Regions from separate parts of the Actinomadura sp. 1N219 genome, predicted to be linked through region 3. Evidence: riboswitches for the same ligand, from Rfam matches in the RefSeq annotation. Region 3 holds a riboswitch; each other region holds the start of a gene.
What was found. Region 3 has a riboswitch for cyclic di-AMP ahead of ACH35V_RS26120 (NlpC/P60 family protein). Riboswitches for the same ligand answer to the same signal wherever they lie in the genome.
Positions count from the first base shown of each region.

Region 1 (7,786 bases), on a different contig from region 3:
ATGGACGTCCGGCGCGACGTGCAGCGCGTTGGGGATGTAGTCGACGTTGGTCATGCCGTTCCGGGCCCAGGCATCGGCGTCCTCGGCGGTGAGGACGAGCATCCGGTCGGCGTCCGCGTAGTTCTCCCTGACCCGGCGGTACCGCGACGACGCGCGGGTGGCCGCGTACGACTCGTGGCTCATGCCCACGACCCGCAGCCCGGACGTGTCGGCCAGCCGGACCCACTCCATCGCCCACACCTGCGCCGCGATCACGACCGCGCCCGGCCGGGCGGCGGCGAACAGCTCCGTCAGGCGGGCGGCGCCGCGCCGCTGGGCCGCCCTCCGCCGCAGGTCGCGTGCGCGGGACGCCGCGTCCAGGCGCTGCCGGAGCGTCGCCGGACGCCAGGCCATCGCGGGCGGGCGCCACTCCCCGTGCAGCACCTCGACGGCGTAGGAGCCGTCCCGGCCGTGGTGGTGCGGCCGCGTCCCGCGGGTGATCCCGACGAGGGTGACGCGGTCGCCGCGCGCGGCGAGCAGCCGCGCCATGTGATGCGCCCAGCGCTGCAGCCCGCCCAGGTCGTCGGCGTTGTTGCACACGATGAAGACGTCACGCGGTGCGGCCATTGCGATCCCCCCTGTGGCGGCGTTCTCCCCTGCGGCGGCGTTCGCCCCTGCGGCGCGGCCGGGCGGCCGGGAAGTAGCGGTCCGCCACGGTGCGGGCGGCGGCGCCGCGGTCGTGCTCGCCGAACCGCTCGGCGAACGCGCGGCGGCGGGGGGCGTGGACGGCGTCCGCGGCGTCGAGCCCGGCGAGCGCGGCGACCAGCTCGTCCGCGGTGCGGGTGATCGGGCCCGGGGCGTGCCGTTCGAGGTCGAAGTAGCCGGGCGCGCGGTCGCGGCCGTCCGGGAGGTGCAGGACGATCGGCCGGTCGAGCAGCGCGAAGTCGAACATGATCGAGGAGTGGTCGGTGATCAGCGCGTCCGCGAGGAGGAGCAGCGGGGTGACGTCGGGCACGTCGCCGACGTCCCGCATGACCGCGCGGGCGCCCGGCGGGAGGTTGGCGCGGCACAGGTAGTGCGGCCGGACGAGCAGCACGAACTCCTCCCCCAGCTCCCGCGCGAACAGGCCGGGGGCGATGGGGGGCTCCAGCAGCCGGACCGGGCGGCCCTTCGGCCCGGTGGCGAACGTCGGCGCGTACAGGACGGCGCGCCGCCCGTCGCCCGCGTCCAGGCCGAGCGAGCGGCGGAGCCCGGCGACCTCGGCGGCCAGCTCCGGATCGCCGTCCACGCCGTTGACCAGCGGATCGTTGCGCGGATACCCGGCCGCGAGCAGCTCCGACCGGACGCCGAGCCCGGCGCACAGCGTCGCCACGTCGTGCCCCGACCGGACGAGGAAGCAGTCGAACCGCTCCGCCATCCGCCGCAGCCGGGCCCGTTCGGCGGCGGGGCCGCGCTTGACCCGCGGCTGGTCCTGGCCCATCAGCTTGAACGCCGACCCGTGCCAGGTCTGGATGTAGGTGGTCTCGGGGCGCTTGCGGAGACCGTCCGGAAAGCCCTGGTTGTCCACCCAGTACCGGGCGCGCGCGAGCGCCAGGAAGTAGGCCCACGACCCGCGCCGCACCAGCTTCGCGTCCTGCGGGAAGCCTTTCGGGGACGACGCGTACGACCACACGGCCTCCACCGGCCGCCCCGACCTGCGCAGCTCCCGGTAGATGTACTTCGGGTTGTCCGAGTACTGCCGGCCCAGGTGGCTCTCGAAGACCGCCAGGCCCTGCCGGACGGGGAGCCGGCTCAGCACCCGGTTGAACACGGCGACCTTGGTCTTGCGGGACGTCAGCGTCCGCCGGACGGCCTGCTCCGTCCGCCTCGCCCGCCGCCCGATCAGGCCCCGCGCCAGCCGCCCCGCCGGGGACGTGACGGCCCGCCGCGCCGCGGCCCCCGTGAGCCGCGCCCACGGCGTGCCCGTCTCCAGGACGAACGCCAGATGACCGCCGCCGGTGACGTACGAGCGGAGCCGGTCGGCTGCGAGCCTCGTCAGCCGGGGCCGGACGGGCAGTTCCACCCCGCTCAGCGGCGGTGATCCACGGCCTTCGCCGAGCCGGGTGACCACGTCCTCGCCGTCCACCCGGACGCGGAGGCGCACGTCCCACACCGGGTCGACGAACCCGACCGGCCTGATGCGCTTCCTCGGGTCGAACTCGGCCCGCCAGGCGAGCCGGTCGCCCTCATGCCGGACGGCCGCCCGGACCCGCCCCTTCCGGGCGCGGCGACGCCGGTCGCCGAACTCCAGGATGGCCGACAGCCGCGCGTCCGGACGGATCCGGCCCAGCGGGTTCAGCACCTGCCCGGCCATCCGGACGCGCTCGCCCCGCGCCTCCAGCAGCGTCACCGTGTTCGCCGGACGCAGCTCCTTGAGCGGCCGCAGATGGAAGCCGAAATCGGTGACGTCCAGGATGCGGCGCCCGAGCGTCCCGCGCGGGCGTCCCGTGCCCCAGTACACGCGCCCGTCCCGCTCCACGAGCTGCGCACGAAGCTCAGGGCGCTTGACGCCGCCGCCGTGCTCGGCGGCGGCGAGCGCGGCCGAATGGTCGCCCTCGCGGATCAGGTAAGCGGCGATCGCGGGCAGCGGGTGCGCCTCCTCGAACACCCTGGGATCGAGCTCGGCCAGGTAGCCCGCCGCCAGATCGAGGAAGCGCGACCGGTAGGCCGGATCGCGGTCGCGCAGTTCGCGCAGGTAAAGGACAAGATCATGGTTGACGAACTTGACGTCCTTGGCCCGGCGGAGGTCGTAGGCGCCGCGCAGCGCGAACAGCATGTCGATGCGGCGGTGGATCTCCAGCCGGTCGGCGAAGTTGGCCAGATCGGCGCGCCGGTTGGAGATGGACGGCGCGGGCGTCCGCTCCCGCACCAGCCAGTTGTAGACGCGGTGCGGGATCAGCGCCGTCCGCCCGGCCGCCAGGTACGCCTCGGCGGTGAACAGCAGGTCTTCGTAGTGGAGCCCCTCGACGAACCGGAGGCCGTGCTCGTCCAGGAAATCGCGCCGGTACGCCTTGTTGGTCGACAGCGTGTCGTAGAGCAGATCGGGGTGGTCCTTCAGCGGCCCGTACACGGCCCTGCGCCGGTAGAGCCACGGATACCAGGGGCGGACGCGTCCCTTCGCGCCCGCGGGCACGTCCAGGAAGATCCGGTCGCACCGCCCGGACGCCAGGTCCGCGCCGGCGTCCTCGGCCGCGGCGAACAGGTTGAGGCAGGCGTGCCGGTCCAGCAGGTCGTCGCTGTCGAGGAACATCACGTACCGGCCTGCGGACGCCTCGATCCCGGTGTTGCGGGGCCGCCCGCAGCCGCCGGAGTTCGACGCCAGGTGGACGGCCCGGACCCGTCCGGCGTGCGCGGCGGCCAGCCGGTCGGCGGCCTCGCCCGTCCCGTCGGTGCTCCCGTCGTCGACGATCACCGTCTCGACGCCGCCCAGCGACTGCTCCAGCGTGGAGGCGACCGCCCGTGGCAGCCGCCACGCGTCGTTGTAGGCGATCACGACGACGCTGACGTCCGGGCGCACCCGCATGGGCCCCCCTCCCCGCGCGTCCCGGCTCCGATCGGACGCGCGCACGGATTCCTTTCCCGGAACGCCGTGATGAGGTCCAAGAGCAGTCAAAGGCTGTCAATGCTTGGCATTACCCGCCTTCACCGGCGACATGGGTGACATCCCCCTGGAACGCCCGAAGGCGCCCGGCCGGAACCGGACGCCTTCGGATGACGCCATTCTGATCACGCGGTCCGCGCGACCCGGATCTCGCGATTCCGGCCGGGCGGCCGCAATCGCGCGGATCGGGTCAGGACGCGTAGTCGGGATACCCGTAACCGACGATCTCGGACTTGTCGCGGGTCTTCTTGTTCACCGCGTTCTCGGTGTTGCCCTCGACGGTGTTCACGGTGCCGTTCCCGTTGTCCTTGACGACGAGGCCGACGTGGTCGATGTCGCCGATGTCACCGCGCGAGCCCTTGTCCCAGTCGAAGAACACGACCGCGCCGGGCTTGGCGGTCTTGCCCCAGCGGTCGGTCTTCTTGAACCACTTGGCGTGCTGGACGGTGTACGCGTCCCAGCCCATGTTCTGCACGCCGGTCTGGGCGCCGAGCCACGAGACGAACATGTTGCACCACTGGGCGCCCTTGTAGTCGTTGACGGAGAAGCCTCCGTCCCGCTCGGCGGTCGCGGCGGCGTGCGGGGTCGACACGTACCACTTGTGGAACTTGGTCATGCCGCCCTTGCCCTCGGAGATCCCGACCTGCTTCTCCGCGAGCTTGATGACCTCGTTGGGCTTGACCGCGCGCGGCGGGACCTTGAAGCCCTGCGCGCGGGCGTCCGCGGCCGAGAGGGTCCCGGCCTTGTCCGACTTGGCGGACACGCCGCCCTTCTCGGCGACCGCCGCCGCCTGGGCCGAGGTCTGGGCCACGGCGCGGTCGTCGGTGAGCGGGTTGAAGATCGCGAGCCCGACGGCTCCCGCCAGCACGGCGCCAAGCGCGACGCCGACGGCCTTGTCCTCGGGCGTGAGGGTGTTCAGGGAAAGTCGATCGAAACGACCGGTCATGCGGGGAATCTCCTATCTCCCATGACGCCTACCGGGTTAGCTGACGGATTCGGGCATGGAAGCAGCCCTACGGCGCGACTCTGGGACGCGCCGATTCACCCCTGGAACCTGGGTCCCCGGCTCCGTTCCGGTCAGGTCGACCGGACGGACTCGGCCTCGCACCGCGTGCGCGGCGCATACGGATTGATCTCAGTGACTGATCTTGATCTGACCGCGCGCCTCGGTGGGCGCGCATCGCGGGCGGGATCCGCTCCGCGATCCTCGGCCGCGCTCGGCACGGCCGGAGCAACGCATGGGACGCGTTGCGTGATTCGGTAAGAAGGTACCAACCTTCTCAAAGAAAGCAAACCAGGCACAAAAGTCGGTCTTGCCTGCTCAAAGCCCTCTCAAGGAAGCACCAACACCGTCACGGCGCGGGCTGTTCCCGATCTTTCCAGAACTGCCCCGCAGCCCTTTGCCCGCCGGGCTTACCCGCCATCGCGCAAATGGTAAAGAACCGCTGCTCCACGCCGCCCGGCACACGCCGATCCGGCCCGGTCCGGGCCGTCCGGGCCCGTCCAGGCCCGTCTAGGTGAGGCGCACATCACAGTGGGTGATCATCACAGGTCAAGGATGGTTCCGGTCACTCCACGTGCACGGCGAAGAGCGTGGTGTCGTCCGCCGCCCGGTCGTGCTCCATCCGCGCGAGCACGTCGTCCAGCATCAGCTCGGGCTGCGTGGCGCAGTCCCGCAGGATGCCGGTGAGGCGGGCGATCCGCTCGTCCAGGTCCGCGTCCCTGCGCTCCACGAGGCCGTCGGTGTAGAGGAACAGCATGTCGCCGGGGCTGAGCCTGGTCGTGATCGTCATGTACTCCCAGTCGGGCATCGCGCCGAGCATCGGGTCGCGGACGACCTCCATCGGCACCGCCCGCCCGTCCCGGATCAGGATCGGCGGCGGATGCCCCGCGCACGTCCACTCCAGGACGCGACCGCGCGCGTCGAACTGGGCCACGACGGCGGTGCCCGTCGCCGGCGGGTCCATGCTGCTCACCAGCTCGTTCAGCCAGCCCACCAGCCGTCCGGCCGGCTCCCTCGTGCAGGTCAGGCCGAGCAGCCCGTTGCGGGTGCGGGCCATCGCCGCCGCCGCGGGCAGGCCGTGCCCGGCCGCGTCGCCGATCGCGAACATCGACCGTCCGTCCGGCAGCGTCCTGGTCGCGAACCAGTCGCCGCCGATGCGGGCGGTGCTCTCCGCCGCCAGCGCGCGGATCGCGGTGCGCAGGCCCGGCAGCTGCTCCACCTCGTCCTCGTCCGGCAGGATCGCGCGGCGCAGCGTCACCGCCACCCGCCGCTCCTGCGCCATCCGCTCCTGCTGCTTCAGCATCTGCCGCCGGGTCTCCGCCAGCGCCCGCTCCACGCCGCGCCGCCGCGTGATGTCCTGCGAGACGATGTTGATCGACACCGGCAGCCCGGACTCGGCCAGCACCGGCTCGGCGAACACCCACAGGTGCCGCGGCGCCCCGTCCTGACCGATCACGCGGTGCTCCGCCTCCACCGGCTCCCGGCGGGAGAACATCGTCTGCACGGCCTCCTCGACCAGCGGGAGGTCGTCGTCCGCCACCACCTTCGGCAGGTCGTGCGGCATCGGCGGCACCTGGTCGGGGGCCAGCCCGTAGTTGGCCAGCATCTGCGGCGTCCAGGCCGCCTCGCCGGTGGCGAGGTCCCACTCGCCGAACCCGATCAGGGCCAGCCGCTCGACCCGCTCCAGCCGCCGCGCGACCCGGTCCTCGCGATCGTGGTAACGCCAGGTCACGCACACGCCTGTCGGCACGGCGACGCACCTCACGCTCATCCTGGACGTCCGGGACAGCCCGCGCTGCGCGGTCGTGTACTGGTTCAGGGAACGCTCCAGAGGCGTCCCGCTCTCCAGCACCTCCACGTACTCGTCGAAGAGCCCGCTCAGCACCGCGCCGGGGTCCGTCTGCAGCAGCCGGCGCCCGGCCAGCTCCTCCCGGCCCCGCCCGAACATGTCCCGCGCGACGCCGTTGAGATCCACGAACAGGAAGTCGGCCACCTTCCCGTCCTGCCCCCGGACCGGCACCATGTGCGCGGACGAGTCGAGCGCCCCGTCGAGCACGGCCTTCGCCGCGGGGTCGTCCGGCACCCGGGCCAGGACCTCCGCGTCCCCCGCGGTGTCCTCGGCCGTCACCCGGCGCAGGACGTCCTCGGCCTCTGACAGCACGGCCTGACGCTCCACCGCGCCGCTCTCGGTACGGGGCGCCTTCCGTCCCGCCGCCACGGCCCCCATCGGCCCGACGCCGCCGTCCTTGACCAGCAGCGACGCGGCCTCGCTGAGCTCCACGTCCAGATCGCGCGCGAGCCAGATCAGATGCTGCAGAGCCTCGCCGGGCGGCACCCCGAGCCGCCGGGCCAGCACGACCCGCGCCTCGGACAGCACCGCCCGGTCGTGCGCGGCGTCCCGCAGGTCGTCAAGATCCGCAACGTGCACCCCGGGCTGCGCCCAGGTGCCCTCCGCATCCGCCAACCCTGTCCCCCGTTCGGCGCTGGTGCCTGGGAGAAAAAAGCTACATACGTCAGTGACAAACAATCCGCTCAGAACAGTACAAATCGCCCAGTTCTTTGCCCGACTTTTCCCTTCACGCCCGAACTTGACCGGTACCGGTGACCGTCCCCGGAGACAACTGTGCCCCGCCCTGTGACTCAGGTCACACCAGTTGCGCCGTGAGCTCCGTGACCCGCGCGGCCGCCGTCCGGAACGACGTCCCGGCCGGATGCAGCGTCAGCACCACCACGATCTTCTCCCCCACCACTCCCGTGGTGTGCAGCACCGGCCGCCCGATCCCGAGATCCGTCCACGCCACCTGCTGCGCCCGCCGTCCCCGGCACGGCTCCGCCGGCGAGTCCCCGAACCCCGACCACCCCTGCTTCACGGCCCACGGCCTCTCCGCCGCCCGCGGAATCCCGAACGTCTGGTCGAACCCGTCCGTCCCGCACGGCGTCGACTTCCTCAACTGCTCCAACACGAACTCCCGCTGCGCCTTGGGCGCCTCGTCCAGCAGATACCGGTACGTCCGCAGCACATCACCAGCGCTGAGCGCCGTATACCCCCAGAACCCCGGCTTGTCCGCAGGCGGCGGCGCCGTCTCCCGCAACCCCACCCTCCGGACCATCCGCTCGATGACCCGCCCCTGCCCGCCCCGCCTCCAGAACTCCGTAGCCGCCTT
Region 1 is NZ_JBIRAY010000018.1:14,642-22,427, reverse strand. Features, by position in the region: gene ACH35V_RS36890 (glycosyltransferase) at 1-606, opposite strand, end outside; gene ACH35V_RS36885 (CDP-glycerol glycerophosphotransferase family protein) at 590-3,541, opposite strand; gene ACH35V_RS36880 (CHAP domain-containing protein) at 3,810-4,565, opposite strand; cyclic di-AMP (ydaO/yuaA leader) riboswitch at 4,577-4,731, opposite strand; gene ACH35V_RS36875 (SpoIIE family protein phosphatase) at 5,188-7,086, opposite strand; gene ACH35V_RS36870 (hypothetical protein) at 7,268-7,786, opposite strand, start outside.
Region 1: another riboswitch for cyclic di-AMP. It lies ahead of ACH35V_RS36880 (CHAP domain-containing protein); the one in region 3 lies ahead of ACH35V_RS26120 (NlpC/P60 family protein).

Region 2 (7,786 bases), on a different contig from region 3:
AGCGCACTTTGACGCGGACGACGGTGACGCCGTCCTCGCCGTCCACGGCCTGGGTGGTGACGACCTGTTCGCGCCATCCGGCCAGCGGGAGCCTGCGGAGGTTGGCGTAGAGGCGGGACTGGGCGTCCTGGAACGCGGCGGGCGCGGAGCCGACCGTCGCGAGGAAGGCCGTCCGGTCGCCGGACCGGACGGCCCGCGCGCGGTTGCCGAGGACGGTCTCTGCGTCGCCGGCGTCGAACCGGCCAGCCGCCCTGGTCTCGCGGGGGCGCGGCGCCGCGTCGTCGCCGGAACGCGCGGCGAGCAGCCCCGTGACTCCGGCGAGCAGCGCCCCGGCCCCGCCCGCGCCGAGAGCGAGCGCCCCGCGCCGCGTGAGGGCGCGTCCGTGCGCGTCGCCTTCGCCGGAGCCGTCTTTCATGCGCGCGATCCTATGCAGCCCACAGGAGTGGGGAGACGGACGTCACGACTTGTAGTCGGGGTATCCGTAGCCGACGATGTCGCTGGTCGAGCGCTCCTTGACCTGGACGGCGTTGCCGGTGTTGCCCTCGACGGCCTCGATCGTGCCGTCGTCCACCTTCTTGATCACCATGCCGACGTGCCGGATGTCGCCGCTGGACTTGCCGCCGTCCCACGCGTAGAAGACGATCGCGCCCGGCCTCGGCTCGGTGCCCCAGCGGCCGTTGGCCTGGAACCAGCGGGCGTGGGCGACGGTCCAGGCGTCGCTGCCGATCTGGTCGGTGAAGCCGATCTGCTCGCCGATCCAGGAGATGAACATGTCGCACCAGTTCGCGTCGCTGTAGCCGCCGAGGGAGCCGCCGTCGCGGGCGAGCGTCTCCTGGGCGCGGGACGTGCCCATGTACCACTTCTGGAACTTGGTCTCGCCGCCGCCGTCCTCCTCGATCCCCACCTGCGACCTGGCGAGCTTGATGGCCTCAGCGGCGGTGGGCCGCGACTCCTCGGATGGCGCACCGGACGGTTTCGCGGGCGCGCCGCCGCGCTTCACGGCGTCGCCCTTGCCCTTGGCGGCGTTGGGGCTCTTGCGTTTGAGCTCGTCCTTCTTGCGGTCCTTGGACGCGGTTCCGCGCGCGTCCTTCCCGGCGGTCGCCAGCTCGGAGGACGCGTTCGTGGCGGGCGGCGAGCCGAACGGCAGGACCGACGCCTGCGCGGTGGCCGCGGCGGTGCCGAGGACGGCGGCGCCGACGACGACGCCGCCGGTCGTCCGCCATGTGATGGTCCGGGCGCTCGGCTTGCGGTGCCTGCCCGGGGTCTTCTTGCGGTGGATGCCTGGCACGGGGGGATCTCCTCGACTTCCATGCCGCCTACCGGGTTAGCTGACGGGTTCGGGCGTGGAAGCCGCCCTACGGCCCGCACGCGGGCAGGCCGATTCACCCCGAGAGGACAGGTGGGTCCCCGGCTTCGCGTCCCGCCGCGCTTTGCAGGGCGGTCCGCGGACTCGGCGGTGGCGGCCCGGGGGCGGGCGCGCCGGTCGGTTGGGGGGATACTCCGGCGAGCGGAAACGCCGGCGCGGAGCGCAGAGGTTATGCGGGCGTGGCCGCACTGGGGCGACCACGCCCAGGTAACGCTGCGGTTTCACTCCTTCGTTCTTCCAGACGCCTACCGGGTTAGCTGACGGGTTCGGGCGAGGAAGTGGCCCTACGGCGGACTCTCACCGGGTCGTCCGGGAGAGGCGCGCCGATTCACCCCGGGCGCCGGACATTGCCCGTCCAGGGACGGTCCCTGGACTCCGGCGTTATGGGTCCCCGGTTCCGCGCGTCGGCGGATTCGGCGCTGCCGCTGCGATCCTGGGGGCGATATGGGGCCCGTGCGCGGGACCTGTCTCCCGCGTGCGAAAGAGCGGCGCGTGATGTTGTGTGCGGACGGCGGCCCGTCACCGGGGACCGTCCGGCGGCCTGACCTCCGGGATCGCCGTGGCAGCGCTCTCAGCGCCATGCACGCTGCGGGCGTGCGCACGGTGGGCGGGGTCGGGCGAGGTCTGCGTGAGACCGTCGCGGCGCCGTCGCGGCACCGCGGGACGACGCGTGGAGCGCGCCGCCGGGGGGAGACGGCGCGTGGCTCGCGCCGCCGGCACGCGGCCGATGAACGTGCCGCGTGGGCCGTGGCGCTTGGTGAGCGCCGCGGGGACACGGCGTCTGGACGGCGCCGTGAGTGGTACAAGGTACCAAAGCCCCAACAGAAGGCAAACCCCCACAAAATCAACAACGGACCAGGTCAAAGCCTGGTCCGTTGCCGAAGGCGGTCCGTCCGGCCGCGTGCGGGCGCCGGACGGGCGGGGCGTCAGGGACGCCCGGCGCCGTAGTAGTTGCTCAGGTAGTAGCCCGAGGTGATGTTCACGACCTGGACGGTCTTGCCCGTGCTGGGGGCGTGGATCATCTGGCCGCCGCCCACGTACAGGCCGACGTGGCCGAGCCCGCTGAAGAACACCAGGTCGCCGGGCTGCAGGTTGCTCTTGGCCACCCGCTTCGTGGCGGCGTACTGGGAGTTGGTGGTGCGGGTGATGTTGACGCCCGCCGCCGCCCACGCCTTCATGGTCAGGCCCGAGCAGTCGTAGGAGCCGGGGCCCTCGGCGCCGTACGAGTACGGCTTGCCCTTCTGCGCGTAGGCGAAGTTGAGCGCCTCGCGGGCCGGGCCGCTGGCGGGGCCGTTGTAGGTGCCGCCGACACCCCCGCCGGACGACGTGCCGCCGCCGAGCCGCCGGACCAGCGCCTCCTGCTTCCCGACCTTCGCGTCCAGCTCCTTCTTCTGCTTCTTCAGCTCGTCGGTCTTGGCCTTCACCTCGTCGTAGGCGGCCTTGGACACGGCCTGCTCGCGGCGCAGCCGCTGCGCGGTGGCCAGGAACTGGGTGAGCTGGGAGCTGCGCTCCTGCGACAGGTGCGAGAAGACCGCCGCCTGGTCGAGGACGGCCTGCGGGTCGCCGCTGCCGACGAAGCCGGTGACGTCGGTCGACTCGCCGTTCTTGTACGCGTCCGCGGCCATCTGGGCGATCTTGGAGCGCTGCTGCTCGAAGGTCGCCTCCTCCTGCTTGCTCGCCTTCGACGCGGCGTCGAGCTTCTTCTTGGCGATCTTGAGCTTCTCGTTGAGCTGGTTGTACTGCTCGACCTTCTTGTCCATCTCCTCGTTGAGCTGGGTCAGCTTCTTCTGCGCCTGCGCCCTGGTCGGTCTGGGATCGGCGCTTGCGGGCGCCACCAGGGGAGACGCGAGGGAGGCGGTCACGGTCAGGCAGGTCAAAGCCGCCAGGCGACGGGAGATGCCGCTGTTCGCCGAGCCGCCTCTACGGTCACGCCGCTGCTCCGGTGCCCCGATGAGTTCTTTGGCCACGGTCGGTTTCGCCCCTCTCGTCCACGACGTCAGCGGACGACATTAGCGAGGGTCAACAACCGTCACAACCGATACGTCACTCTTTGATCGACATCGTTGGACATTGTCCACCTTCTGTTACTTCGACCTCACTGAGTGCGAAACTTCCCTTATCGGGACCTTATGGCCGCCTTATGGCCTGGCCGCCTCATGACCTGCCGAGTCGCCGGAGCAGGAGCGTCGACGGGCACGGCCGGGCGTTCGCGCGCCGCGCCGCGTCGGCCACCTCGCGGTCCGACGACACCACCACGACCGCGCGGCCCTGCGGCTCCGCCCGCACCAGCTCGCCGATCAGCTCGTCCGCGGTCTGCCCCGGGCGGCTGAACAGCACCCGGACGCCGCGCGGCGCCGCGATGGCGACCGGCGCGTCCAGCTCCGCGCCGTCGAACACGCACGTCACCTCGGCGCGGGTCTGCGCGGCGAGCCCGCCGAGCCCCGACAGCAGCCGGGTGCGCTGGTCCGACAGCGGCAGCTCCCCGTACCCGGTCTTGGTCACGTTGTAGCCGTCCACGACGAGGTGCACGCGCGGCAGCGTCAGCAGCCTGTCGAGCAGCTGCGGGTCGCTGTCGGACAGCGCCCGTCCCGGGAGCGCGCGGTGCGCCTGCCGGTCGGGCTCCAGCCCGCCGACCGCGTCCGCGGGACGCTCGATCGTGGACGGCAGCGCCAGCTCCCGCCGGACGCCCTGCGCCGCGTCCACGAGCGTGTCGAGCAGCATCCGCAGCCGGACGTCCTCGACGTTGCGGCCCTCGCGCGCGGCCCGCTTGGCGGCCTCCGCGGCGGCCTCGGCCTGGGCGGCGCGGGCGCGCAGCTTGCGCAGCTCCTTCTCGGACGCGGCGGTCGACTCCCGCGCCTCGGCGAGCGCCCGCTCCGCCTCGCGCGCGGCCGCGCCCGCGCGTTCCTCCGCCGCCCGGAACCGGGTGCGCGCCTCGTGCAGCTTGCGGCGCAGATCCGCGACCTCGGCCTTGCTGTCGCGCAGCTCGGCGCGCAGCCGGTCCACCTCCGCGGCGCGGGCGGTGCGGGCGGCGGCCAGCTCCGCCTTCAGCGCCGCGACGCGCCGCTCGGCCGCCTCCTCCTCCGAGGCGGTGGCGGAGCGTTCCAGCTCCGCGCGGGCGGATTCGACCAGCTCCGTCCAGCCCTCGGGGCGCAGCAGGTAGGCCAGCACTGCGACGCGGACCGGGTCGGCGGCGGGCGGGACGTCCCGGCCCTCGACCGCCTCGACGAGGTCGGCCTGCCCGTCCCGCAGCGGCTCGGCGACGCGCCGCCGGAAGGCGTCGTCCTTCTCCAGGGCCGCGGCGATGTGCTGCCCGGCGAGCTTGGCGCGCTTGCGGCGCTCGAACCGCGCGAACCGGCGCAGCGGCGGTGGGACGTCGTCCAGCGGCAGGCCCCCGATCACCTCGGCGGCGGCCTCCACGACCGCCTGCCGCACGGCCTCCGGCAGCGGCCTGCCCAGCTTCTCCCCGTGCGCCTCGCCCTCCCGGTGCGGCCCGGTGCGGGCGCCGGCGCAGCCGGCCTCGGCGGGGCGCGCCTTCGCCGCGGACTGCTCGCCGCCGGGGGTCGCTTCGGGGCCGCTGTCGATGATCCCGCTCCTTCCGGGCTGCGCCGCCGGTGGGCTGTGTCTTCCCGAGCAGTCCACGCCTTAACCAGGGCGAACGCAGGCTCGGACGGATCGCGCCCGGCTCCCCGAACCGTCCCCGCCGTCCCCGACCGGCGGGACGTGCCGGCGCCCCTCAACCCTAGCGGGCCCGGCTTCTGTCGGTGGGGTCCTCTACGGTCGCGCACATGACGGCTGCGCACGGTGTTCAGACGGGCAGTGTCCAGACGGCCGGCGTCCAGGGAACCCTGGACGACCTCGGCACACCGCTGTCCGGGGTGACCTTCGTGGTGGTCGACCTGGAGACGACGGGCGGCTCGGCCGCCGACTCGGCCATCACCGAGATCGGCGCGGTGAAGGTGCGCGGGGGAGAGGAGCTCGGCGAGCTCGGCACGCTCGTCGACCCCGGCGGGCCCGTCCCGCCGTTCATCACCGCCCTGACCGGGATCACCACCGCGATGGTGACGGCCGCGCCGAAGATCGAGTCGGTGCTGCCCGCGTTCCTGGAGTTCGCACGCGGCTGCGTCCTCGTCGCGCACAACGCCGGGTTCGACATCGGCTTCCTCAAGGCCGCGTGCGCCGAGAACGGCTACGCCTGGCCCGCGTTCCCCGTCGTCGACACCGTCGACCTCGCGCGCCGCGTCCTGTCGAAGGACGAGGTGCCCAACTGCAAGCTCAGCACCCTGTCCCGCTTCTTCCGCACGGCGAACGAGCCGACGCACCGCGCCCTCGCCGACGCCCGCGCCACCGTCGAGGTCCTGCACGGCCTGATCGAGCGGCTCGGGTCGTTCAACGTCACCTCGCTGGAGGAGATGCGGAGCTTCGCCAAGGCGCCGACGCCGGAGCAGCGCCGCAAGCGGCACCTCGCCGACGACGTCCCGAGCGCGCCCGGCGTCTACCTGTTCGAGGACGCCGCCGGCGAGGTCCTGTACGTCGGCAAGAGCGGCGACCTGCGGTCCCGCGTGCGCAGCTACTTCACCGGCTCCGAGACGCGGTGGCGCGTCCGGGAGATGGTCGGCATCGCCGAGAGCGTCCGGACGATCGAGTGCGCCACCGGGCTGGAGGCCGAGGTCCGCGAGCTGCGGCTGATCGCCGAGCACAAGCCCCGCTACAACCGGCGCTCCAAGTTCCCCGAGCGGGCGATCTGGCTGAAGCTGACCGTTGAGCCGTTCCCGCGGCTGTCGATCGTCCGCGAGTGCCGCGCCGACGGGGCCCGCTACCTCGGGCCGATCTCGTCCCGCAGGCAGGCCGAAGAAGCACGCGCGGCGCTGCACGAGGCCGTCCCGCTGCGCCAGTGCACCCAGCGGCTGACGCTCCGGATCATCGAGCACGGCAAGGCGCGCGCGTGCGCGCTCGCCGAGATCGGACGCTGCGGCGCGCCCTGCGACGGCCGCGAGTCCGCCGACGCCTACGCCGTCCACGTCGGGACGGCCCGCTCGGTCATGGAGGGCGACGTGCGTCCGGTGGTCGCCGCCGCGCAGGTACGCATCGACCGGCTCGCGTCCGAGCTGCGCTACGAGGAGGCGGGCGCGCAGCGCGACCGGATCGCCGCGTTCGTCCGCGCCGCCGCGCGCGGGCAGCGCCTCGCCGCGTTCGCGCGCCTTCCCGAGCTGGTCGCGGCCCGTCCCGCGTTCGACGGCGGCTGGGAGCTGTCGGTGGTCCGCTACGGGCGGCTCGCCGCCGCAGGGAACGTTCCCCCGCGCGCCGCCCCGCGCCCCTACGTCGACGCGCTCATCGCCACCGCCGAGACGGTGTTCCCGCCCTCCGGCGAGGCGCCCGGCGGAGTCGCGCTCGGCGCGCCGCCGTCCGCGGGCGCCACGGCGGAGGAGATGGAGTGCGTCCTGCGCTGGCTCGACCTGCCCGGCGTCCGCCTCGTCGAGGTCGCCGGCGCCTGGACGTGCCCCGCGCACGGCGCCGAGGGCCTGCGCGAGTGGATCGACCGCGCCTACGACAGGTCCTACGAGGGGGCGACCGAGGCGTCCCGTCCCAGGCGCGGCCGCCACTAAGGTGTCGGGGTGGCCCTGCCCCTCTATGACAGCCAGCCGGCGCGGCGCGTCCCGTGGGTGACGTACCTGCTCGTCGCGGCCAACGTGGTGGTGTTCCTGATCACCCCGATGTCGAACTTCGCCACCTGGTACGGCGAGGGCCACGTCCGCGAGTGCAGGACGGCGCACTTCACCTTCGAGTACGGCGCCGTCCCCAAGGAGCTGACCACCGGCGACCAGAAGCCGCTGCCGCCGGACGTCGTCGACGAATGCGGCCCCTCCACCTTCGGCAAGGCCCCCTGGACGTCGGCGTTCACCTCGATGTTCCTGCACTCCGGCGCGCTGCACCTGCTCAGCAACCTGGTCGCGCTGTTCGTCGTCGGGATGGGCGTCGAAGACCGGCTCGGCCGATGGCGCTACCTGCTCAGCTACCTGTTCTTCGGGCTCGTGGCCGTCTACGGGTACGCGTGGACGTCGCCCGACTCCACCGTCCCGCTCGTCGGGGCTTCCGGCGCCATCGCGGGCGTGATGGGCGCCTACGTGATCCTCAACCCGCGGGGCCGGGTCGTCAGCTGGGTGCCGCCGGTCATCGTGATGCGGCTGCCGGTGTGGGTGGTGCTCGGGTACTGGTTCGTCCTGCAGTGGCTGTCGCTGGGCGACGACAAGAGCAACGTCGCCTACGCCGCGCACATCTACGGCTTCGTCGCCGGGGTGGGGTTCGCGCTCCTGGCGCGCCGTGCGGGCCCGGCCCGCCGCCTCGCCGCCCTGAGCCGCGGCTGAGCGCCCGGAGCCGTCCCGATAGGGTCGGACCGTCCGGACTCAGGGGAGGATGAAGTGG
Region 2 is NZ_JBIRAY010000002.1:130,158-137,943, reverse strand. Features, by position in the region: gene ACH35V_RS09400 (hypothetical protein) at 1-415, opposite strand, end outside; gene ACH35V_RS09395 (CHAP domain-containing protein) at 458-1,288, opposite strand; cyclic di-AMP (ydaO/yuaA leader) riboswitch at 1,298-1,436, opposite strand; cyclic di-AMP (ydaO/yuaA leader) riboswitch at 1,594-1,795, opposite strand; gene ACH35V_RS09390 (NlpC/P60 family protein) at 2,293-3,201, opposite strand; gene ACH35V_RS09385 (NYN domain-containing protein) at 3,521-5,005, opposite strand; gene ACH35V_RS09380 (DEDD exonuclease domain-containing protein) at 5,152-6,969, shown strand; gene ACH35V_RS09375 (rhomboid family intramembrane serine protease) at 6,979-7,728, shown strand; gene ACH35V_RS09370 (Lrp/AsnC family transcriptional regulator) at 7,783-7,786, shown strand, end outside.
Region 2: another riboswitch for cyclic di-AMP. It lies ahead of ACH35V_RS09395 (CHAP domain-containing protein); the one in region 3 lies ahead of ACH35V_RS26120 (NlpC/P60 family protein).

Region 3 (7,786 bases):
CCGGATGCGCCTCCTCGGCCTCGACACCGCCTACCGCAACGACATGGACGACCCGGCGCTGGTCGTCCAGGCGAACGAGGAGCGCCGCGTCCTGCTCACCCAGGACCGCGGGCTGCTCCGCCGCCGCGCGCTGTGGTTCGGCGCGTACGTCCGCGGCTCGCGCCCGGACGACCAGCTCCGCGACGTGCTGGACCGCTTCGCGCCCGTCCTGCGGCCGTGGACGCGCTGCACCGCCTGCAACGGCGAACTCGTCCCGGTCGACAAGCAGGAGATCGAACGCGACCTGGAGGCGGGCACCCGCCGCAGCTACGACGTCTACGGCCGCTGCGCCGACTGCGGCCAGGTCTACTGGCGCGGCGCGCACGGCGGCCACCTGGAGAAGATCGTCCACGAGGCGACGCGGCAGGTCGAGGCGGCCGGCGCCGCGAAGTGACAGGGGAGAGGGGCTGGTCGGCATCGTTCTCGTGGTGGTGGGCGCGGCGATCATCCGGGACGGACGGCTGCTGAGCGCGCAACGGGCCGAGCCGCCGCACATGGCGGGCGGCTGGGAACTGCCGGGCGGCAAGGTCGACCCGGGCGAGTCCGACGAGGACGCGCTCGTACGCGAATGCCACGAGGAACTCGCCATCAAGGTCCGCCTGGGCCGCAGGATCGGCGACGACTGGCGCCTGAGCGACCGAGCCGTCCTCCGCGTATGGACGGCCCGCATCATCGAAGGCGAACCCCGCGCCCTGGAACACCTGGCCCTCCGCTGGCTCTCCCAAGACGACCTCTACGACGTCGACTGGCTCCCAGGCGACCTCCCCGTAATCAACGCCCTAGCCCAGCAACGCCTGCTAGGAACCTAGGCGCCCACTGGGCACGAACGGCGCTCACCCACCACCGCAACCCGCAACGACCTCAACGCCTGCTAGGAACCAAAGCGCCTACTGGGGCACGAACGGCGCCCAGCCACCACCGCAACCACGCAACAACCCAAACCACTGCGATCGCGTCCGAAGGCAGGTTTCGAGCTTGCGAGAAACCTGATCGCGCAGCGAGCCGCCAGGCGAGTCGAAGCGATGCCAGCGATCGCACCGTGTTTCTCGACGATGGAGGCCCGCCAGGGCCGAAGGAGGAGAGAAATACAATAAACAAAGCCCCTCCTACCGCGCCGCAGGAGGGGCCTTGTAGATCTGGGGGCTAGGAGATTCGGTTGGCGCCCGCGTAGTCGGAGCGGTCGGACATTTTGGAGATCTTCACCACATCGCCGGTCTGGGGGGCGTGCAGGTATTTGCCGTCGTCCAGGTAGACGCCCATGTGGTGGAGGCTGGCGCCGAAGTAGACGAGGTCGCCGGAGCGGAGTTCGCTTCGGGAGACCTTCGTCCCGAGGCCGTAGAGGTCGCCCGTGTAGTGCGGGAGGCCGGGCTTGCCGACTCTGGTGTACGCCCAGACGACGAGGCCGGAGCAGTCGAAGGAGTTCGGTCCGGCGGCGGCCCACACGTAGGGGGAGCCGAGCTTGGTCAGGGCCCTGCGGGCCATCTTGGCGGGCAGGCCGGTGCCCTTCACGGTGGCGCGGAGGCCGCTGCGCGGGTCGCGGACGTGCGTGGTGGTCAGCTTGTCGAGTCGCTTCGTGACTTCGGCGACCTTGGCCTTGGCGGCTTGGCGGGCCTTCTCAGCGTCCGCCGCGGCCTGCTTGACCTGGGCGATCTTCGTCTGGGCGGTGCGCTGGGCCGCGTCCGCCTGGTCGATCTGCTTCTGCAGGGCCTGGACGACGGTGGTCTGGTTCTGCGCGAGGTAGGCGCGGTCGGACAGGCCCTCCGGGGAGCCGTTCGCGCCGAAGATCGCGTCGGGCGCGCCGGACATGTAGTTCGCCGCGGCGAGTTGCCCGAGCCGCTCCCGTGCTGGCGCGGCCGCAGCGCGGAGCGTCGCGGCGTGCTGGGCGGCGGCACGCTCCGCTTTCTGCGCCTTGCCCAGCTCGACGCGGGTCTTGTTGTACTTCTCGGTGAGGATCTCGGCCTCTTCGTTCAGCGCGTCCAGGCTCTTGCGCAGGCCCTGCTCCGTCGTCGGGAGAGGGGAAGGGCTCGGATTCGGCGCGGCGGCGGGCAGGCCGTGGCCGGACGGCTGCGCCGCGTGAGCGACTGCGGGCGCGGCGGCGCCGAGGCCGATCAGGAGCATGGTCGCCGCGGCGGCGGGCGTGACGCGACGCCGCCGGTGGGGATCCGGTGCCAAGCCGGTGTTCTCCTCTCCTCGCGCGCCTACCGGGTTAGCTGACGGGTTCGGGCCAGGAGTCGCCCTACGACGTGTGTCGATTCACCCCGAAGGTGTGGGTCCCCGGTTCTCCCGCGGGCGGGAGATTCGGCGCTCCGGCCGCAGCCCCGAGGGGATGGGGCTCCGAACGGCCGGACGTCGGGCACATTACAAAGGATCAGCAGAGTTGGCCAATCGGGGGGCGGGCGGCGGAGGGCCCCCGGGCGGTCCGGGATGGGGGGTATGCGGGGCCAAGTAGAATGGGCCCTGCCGCGTGTCGGCGGCGAACCCCGAACTCTCACCCAAGGCGAGCCAGCATGCCCATCTCCACGCGCGACGACCTCCGGAACGTCGCGATCGTCGCTCACGTCGACCACGGCAAGACGACGCTGGTCGACGCCATGCTCTGGCAGTCCGGCGCCTTCCGCGAGAACCAGGACGTCGACGACCGCGTGCTCGACTCCAACGACCTCGAGCGCGAGAAGGGGATCACCATTCTCGCGAAGAACACCGCGGTCAGGCACGGCGGGATGACGATCAACATCATCGACACCCCGGGCCACGCCGACTTCGGCGGCGAGGTCGAGCGCGGGCTGTCCATGGTGGACGGCGTCGTCCTGCTGGTGGACGCCAGCGAGGGCCCCCTCCCGCAGACCCGGTTCGTCCTGCGCAAGGCGCTGGAGGCCAAACTGCCGGTGATCCTGGTGGTGAACAAGACCGACCGGCCGGACGCCCGCATCGACGAGGTCGTGGACGAGACGTACGAGCTGTTCATGGACCTCGACGCCGACGAGGGCCAGATCGACTTCCCGATCGTGTACGCGTCCGGGCGCGCCGGGCGGGCCTCGCTCGACAAGCCCGGCGACGGCGAGATGCCCGCGAGCCCCGACCTGGAGCCGCTGTTCACGGTCATCACCGACACGATCCCGGCGCCGTCCTACGACCCGGACGCGGCGCTGCAGGCGCACGTGACGAACCTGGACGCCTCCAGCTACCTCGGCCGGATCGCGCTGTGCCGCGTCCACGCCGGGACGATCAAGAAGGGCCAGCAGGTCGCCTGGTTCCGGCACGACGGCAGCGTGGACCGCGTCAAGATCACCGAGCTGCTGATGACGGACGCGCTCGCCCGCAAGCCCGCCGACGAGGCGGGCCCCGGCGACATCATCGCGATCGCCGGCATCCCCGACATCATGATCGGCGACACCATCGCCGACCCGGACGACCCGCGCCCGCTGCCGCTGATCACGGTGGACGAGCCCGCGATCTCGATGACCGTCGGCACCAACACCGGCCCGATGGCCGGTCGCGAGAAGGGCACCAAGGTCACCGCCCGGATGGTCAAGGACAGGCTCGACCGGGAGCTGGTCGGCAACGTGTCGATCCGGGTGCTGCCGACGGAGCGTCCGGACGCGTGGGAGGTGCAGGGCCGCGGCGAGCTGGCCCTGGCGATCCTCGTCGAGAACATGCGCCGCGAGGGCTACGAGCTGACGGTCGGCAAGCCGCAGGTCGTCGCGAAGACGATCGACGGGAAGAAGCACGAGCCGGTCGAGCGGCTCACCGTCGACATCCCCGAGGAGCACCTCGGCGCCGTCACGCAGCTCATGGCCGTCCGCAAGGGGCGCATGGAGCACATGACGAACCACGGCACCGGCTGGATCCGGATGGAGTTCCTCGTCCCGGCGCGCGCCCTGATCGGGTTCCGCACCGAGTTCATGACCGAGACGCGCGGCACCGGCATGGCGCACCACGTGTTCGAGGGCTACGAGCCGTGGTTCGGGGAGCTGCGGACCCGTCCGTCCGGGTCGCTGGTGGCCGACCGCGCCGGCGCCGCCACCCCGTTCGCGATCACGAACCTGCAGGAGCGGGGCACGTTCTTCGTCGGGCCGACCACCGAGGTGTACGAGGGCATGATCGTCGGGGAGAACTCCCGGTCCGACGACATGGACGTCAACATCACCAAGGAGAAGAAGCTCACGAACATGCGGTCGTCGACCGGCGACGAGCTGGAGCGGCTCACTCCGCCGCGGCTGCTGTCGCTGGAGGAGGCGCTGGAGTTCTGCCGCGAGGACGAGTGCGTCGAGGTCACGCCGCGCGCCGTCCGCATCCGCAAGGTCGTCCTGGACGCCAAGGAGCGCGAGCGCATGCGCGCCCGCTCCAAGCGCGCCGGCTGACCGGAAGGGTCACGCCAAAGGGGCGGCCCCGCAGGTCTTGAACCGCGGGGCCGCCCCTTTCGCGTTGCCGTCTCTTTGCGTTGTCGTCCGGCCTGGGCCGCGGGGTCAGTTCAGCTGGACGGTGCCGGTCACGTCGGCGGCCAGGCGGAGCTGGTCGCCGTTGCGGAGCGGGGCCTCCACGCCGCGCGGGAGCCGCTCGCCGTTGACGAACGTCCCGTTGGTGGAGCCTTCGTCACGCACCCACGCCGTCCCGGACGGGTCGAGCCACACCGTCGAGTGCCGCCGAGACACGTTGTCGTACTGGGTGAACGTGGACGCCACCGGTGACTGGCCCGCGTCCCGTCCGAGCACCAGATGCTGGCCGACGGAGACCTTGAGCTCGCCCGTCGGGAACATCACGCGCAGGGTGGGCGTGCCCTTCTGCGGCAGCGGGCGCAGGCACGAGTCGCACTGCGCGGCGCTCGGGTTGGGCAGCACCGCCTCGCAGTACGGGCACATGAACGCCGTGCCGTCGGGCTGTCGCCCCTGGTTGTGGTCGGGCGGAAGCAGCGTCGCCTCGCGCCCGTGCTGCGGCGGCATCGGCGCGCCCCCGTGCTGCTGCGGCGGCGGGCCGAACTGGTTGTCGCCCGGCCCTGGCGGCGGCGCACCCCATTGGTCCTGCTGCTGTTGCTGCTGCGGGGCGCCCCACTGGTCCTGCTGCTGCGGCGGGGAGAACTGGTCCTGCGGCGGCGGGAACTGCTGATCCTGCTGCGGCGGCGGAAACTGCTGGTCCCCCGGAGGGAACTGCTGGTCGGGCGGCGGGAACTGCGCGTCCGGCTGCGGGTAGTCCGGGACCGGGGGCTGCTGTTGCTGCGGCGCGCCCCATTGGTCCTGCTGTTGCGGCTGCTGCTGCGGCGGCGGCGCGCCCCACGGGTCGCCGGGCGGCTGCTGAGGCATCGGGGACTGGCCCTGGCCGCCGCCGTGCTGCTGCGGCTGGCCGTACGGGGGCTGCCCATGCTGCGGCTGCCCGTGCTGATCGGGCGCCTGCTGCTGGGGCATGGGCGGCGCGCCCCACGCGTCCGGCTGCTGCGGCTGTTGCTGCTGCGGCTGGCCCCAGGGGTCCGATGACTGCCCGGGCGGGCCGGGCGGTGGCGGGGCCTGCTGCTGGGGGGCCTGCTGCTGGTACGGGTCGGGCGCCTGCTGGTACGGCTGGCCGCCCGGCTGCTGCCCTGGCGGGGCGCCGTACGGCGGCTGGCCGCCCTGCTGCGGGCCTGGCGGCGGGTAGCCCCGCTGCTGGTCGTCGTACCCGCCAGGGCCCTGCCGCTGCGCGCCGCCGGCGCGGGCCAGGTTGGCCCCGCAGCTCATGCAGAGCAGGTCGCCCTGCTGGAACGGTTCGTCACAGACAGGACATTTCAAGGTCGCCATGACACATCCCCCGAGCGCACCCCGGCGCGGTCGAGCCTCGACGTGAGGTGATCCATATCACCCCTTCGCGGGATCCCGATGTAGTACACCCGCCTTCCCTCCGGCCCTTCGTCCACGGACACCTGTACTCGGGGCCCTGTATCTTCTCCAGTCTTCCCGATGTCGGCCAGTGCCCCGTACCGCTCACGCCCCAGCTGGGACAACGGCACGACACGCTGGTTGGCCGACCCCCTCCAGAGTAGAGAGCCACTCCTGGAGTGTCGCCCCCCCGGGTTGAGCCGATCGACGTACGGCCCTGCGATCACCGCGTCGCACATGTCCAGGATCTCGCGCGTCTCAGCGGTGCGGGAGAGCCGAGAGTAGACATATCCGCTGTAGACCAATATGTCCAATGCAATCGTCTCACGGTCGCGGCGGTCTCGCCACGCGCGGACGCCGCGCAGCAGCGCCGCCAGCGCGGCCGGCTGCTCGAACGGCTCACCACCGGAAATGGTCACGCCGTCCACCGGTCCTGGCAGGGACTCCAGCCAGCCGAGCACCGTCTCGACCGGGACGGCCTTGCCCGGATCGGCCTCCCACGTGTCCCTGGACAGGCAGCCGTGGCAGTGCAGCGTGCAGCCCTGCGTCCAGATGCCCGCACGGGTTCCGGGGCCGAGAGTGGTCACCGGATAGTGCGCCTTGGCGAGCAGGAGCGTCTCCGCGGGACCGCCTTCGGCCACCCGGTGCTCCGGTTCCGCCGGTCGCGCCGCGGGCCCGGCGGGCGTCACTGGATTTCCAGGTGGACGATGCTGCCCTCGCGCCGGATGCCCGACACGGTGATCTTCTCGTCCGGGACGAGCTCCCGGTCGAACAGCGCCCGCGCCAGCGGGTTCACGAAGTCCGACTCCAGCGCCATGCCGATGCCGCGTCCGCCCTTGTCCAGCTCCTCGGTGCACCACTCGCGGAGCGTCTCCAGCGCCTCGCTCTTCACGGCCAGGATGAGCCGGTGCTCGTCGGTGACGCGCTTGCAGATGTTCGCGAACTGCAGGTCGAAGATCTTGTGCGCGGCCTCGCCGGAGATGAAGTCGAACACCACGATGTTGTCGCCGAACCGGTTGAGCAGCTCGGGCCGGTTCAGGACCTCGGTGAAATGGTCCGCGACGGCGGCCTTGATGCGCTGCTCCACCTCGTCGTAGGCCATCCCCGGTGTGATGTTCTGCACACGGCTCGGCGACCCGAGCGGGGCCGCGTCCCGGGTCGTGAGGTCGCGGCCGGGGACGTACATCCCGAGGTTCGAGGTGAAGATCAGGATCGACTCGGAGAAGTGGACGGTGTTGCCGCGCCCGTCGGTGAGCCGGCCGTCCTCCAGGATCTGCAGGAACTTGTCCAGGATCCGCGGGTGCGCCTTCTCGATCTCGTCGAACAGCATCACGCGGAACGGGTCCTCGCGGACGGCGTTGGTCAGCTCCCCGCCCGCCTCGTGGCCCACGTAGCCGGGCGGCGACCCGATCAGGCGGTCGCCGGACCCCTCGCCGGAGAACTCGCTCATGTCGAACCGCAGGTAGGCGGACTCGTCCCCGAAGACCAGCTCGGTGATCGCCTTCGCCAGCTCCGTCTTGCCGGTGCCGGTCGGGCCCGCGAAGAACAGCACCCCGCGCGGACGGCTGCCCGACCGCGTCGCCTGCGCGCCGGACAGGCCGAGCACCGCCCGCTTGAGGATGTCGAGCGTCTTCGTGACGGCCTGCGGCTGCCCGATCACCCGCTCCGGGACGCGCTTCTCGCCCTCCAGCACCCGGCGCCGCAGATGGCCGCGGCTCCACGGGTTGTCGAGCACGCCCAGCTTGTAGGTGCGGACGGCGTCCGGCAGGTCCGCCAGGTCGACGCTGCGCTCCTTCGCCAGCCGCGTCACCTCGATCATCGACTGGAGCGTGAGCCCGTCCGCCTGCTCGGCGAACGCGTCGCAGGCCGCGGCGGCGACCTCGTCCGCGCCCACGTCGCTGACG
Region 3 is NZ_JBIRAY010000009.1:169,964-177,749, reverse strand. Features, by position in the region: gene ACH35V_RS26130 (Mut7-C RNAse domain-containing protein) at 1-433, shown strand, start outside; gene ACH35V_RS26125 ((deoxy)nucleoside triphosphate pyrophosphohydrolase) at 471-848, shown strand; gene ACH35V_RS26120 (NlpC/P60 family protein) at 1,183-2,211, opposite strand; cyclic di-AMP (ydaO/yuaA leader) riboswitch at 2,219-2,353, opposite strand; gene typA (translational GTPase TypA) at 2,547-4,400, shown strand; gene ACH35V_RS26110 (FHA domain-containing protein) at 4,506-5,804, opposite strand; gene ACH35V_RS26105 (4Fe-4S single cluster domain-containing protein) at 5,792-6,523, opposite strand; gene ACH35V_RS26100 (AAA family ATPase) at 6,568-7,786, opposite strand, start outside.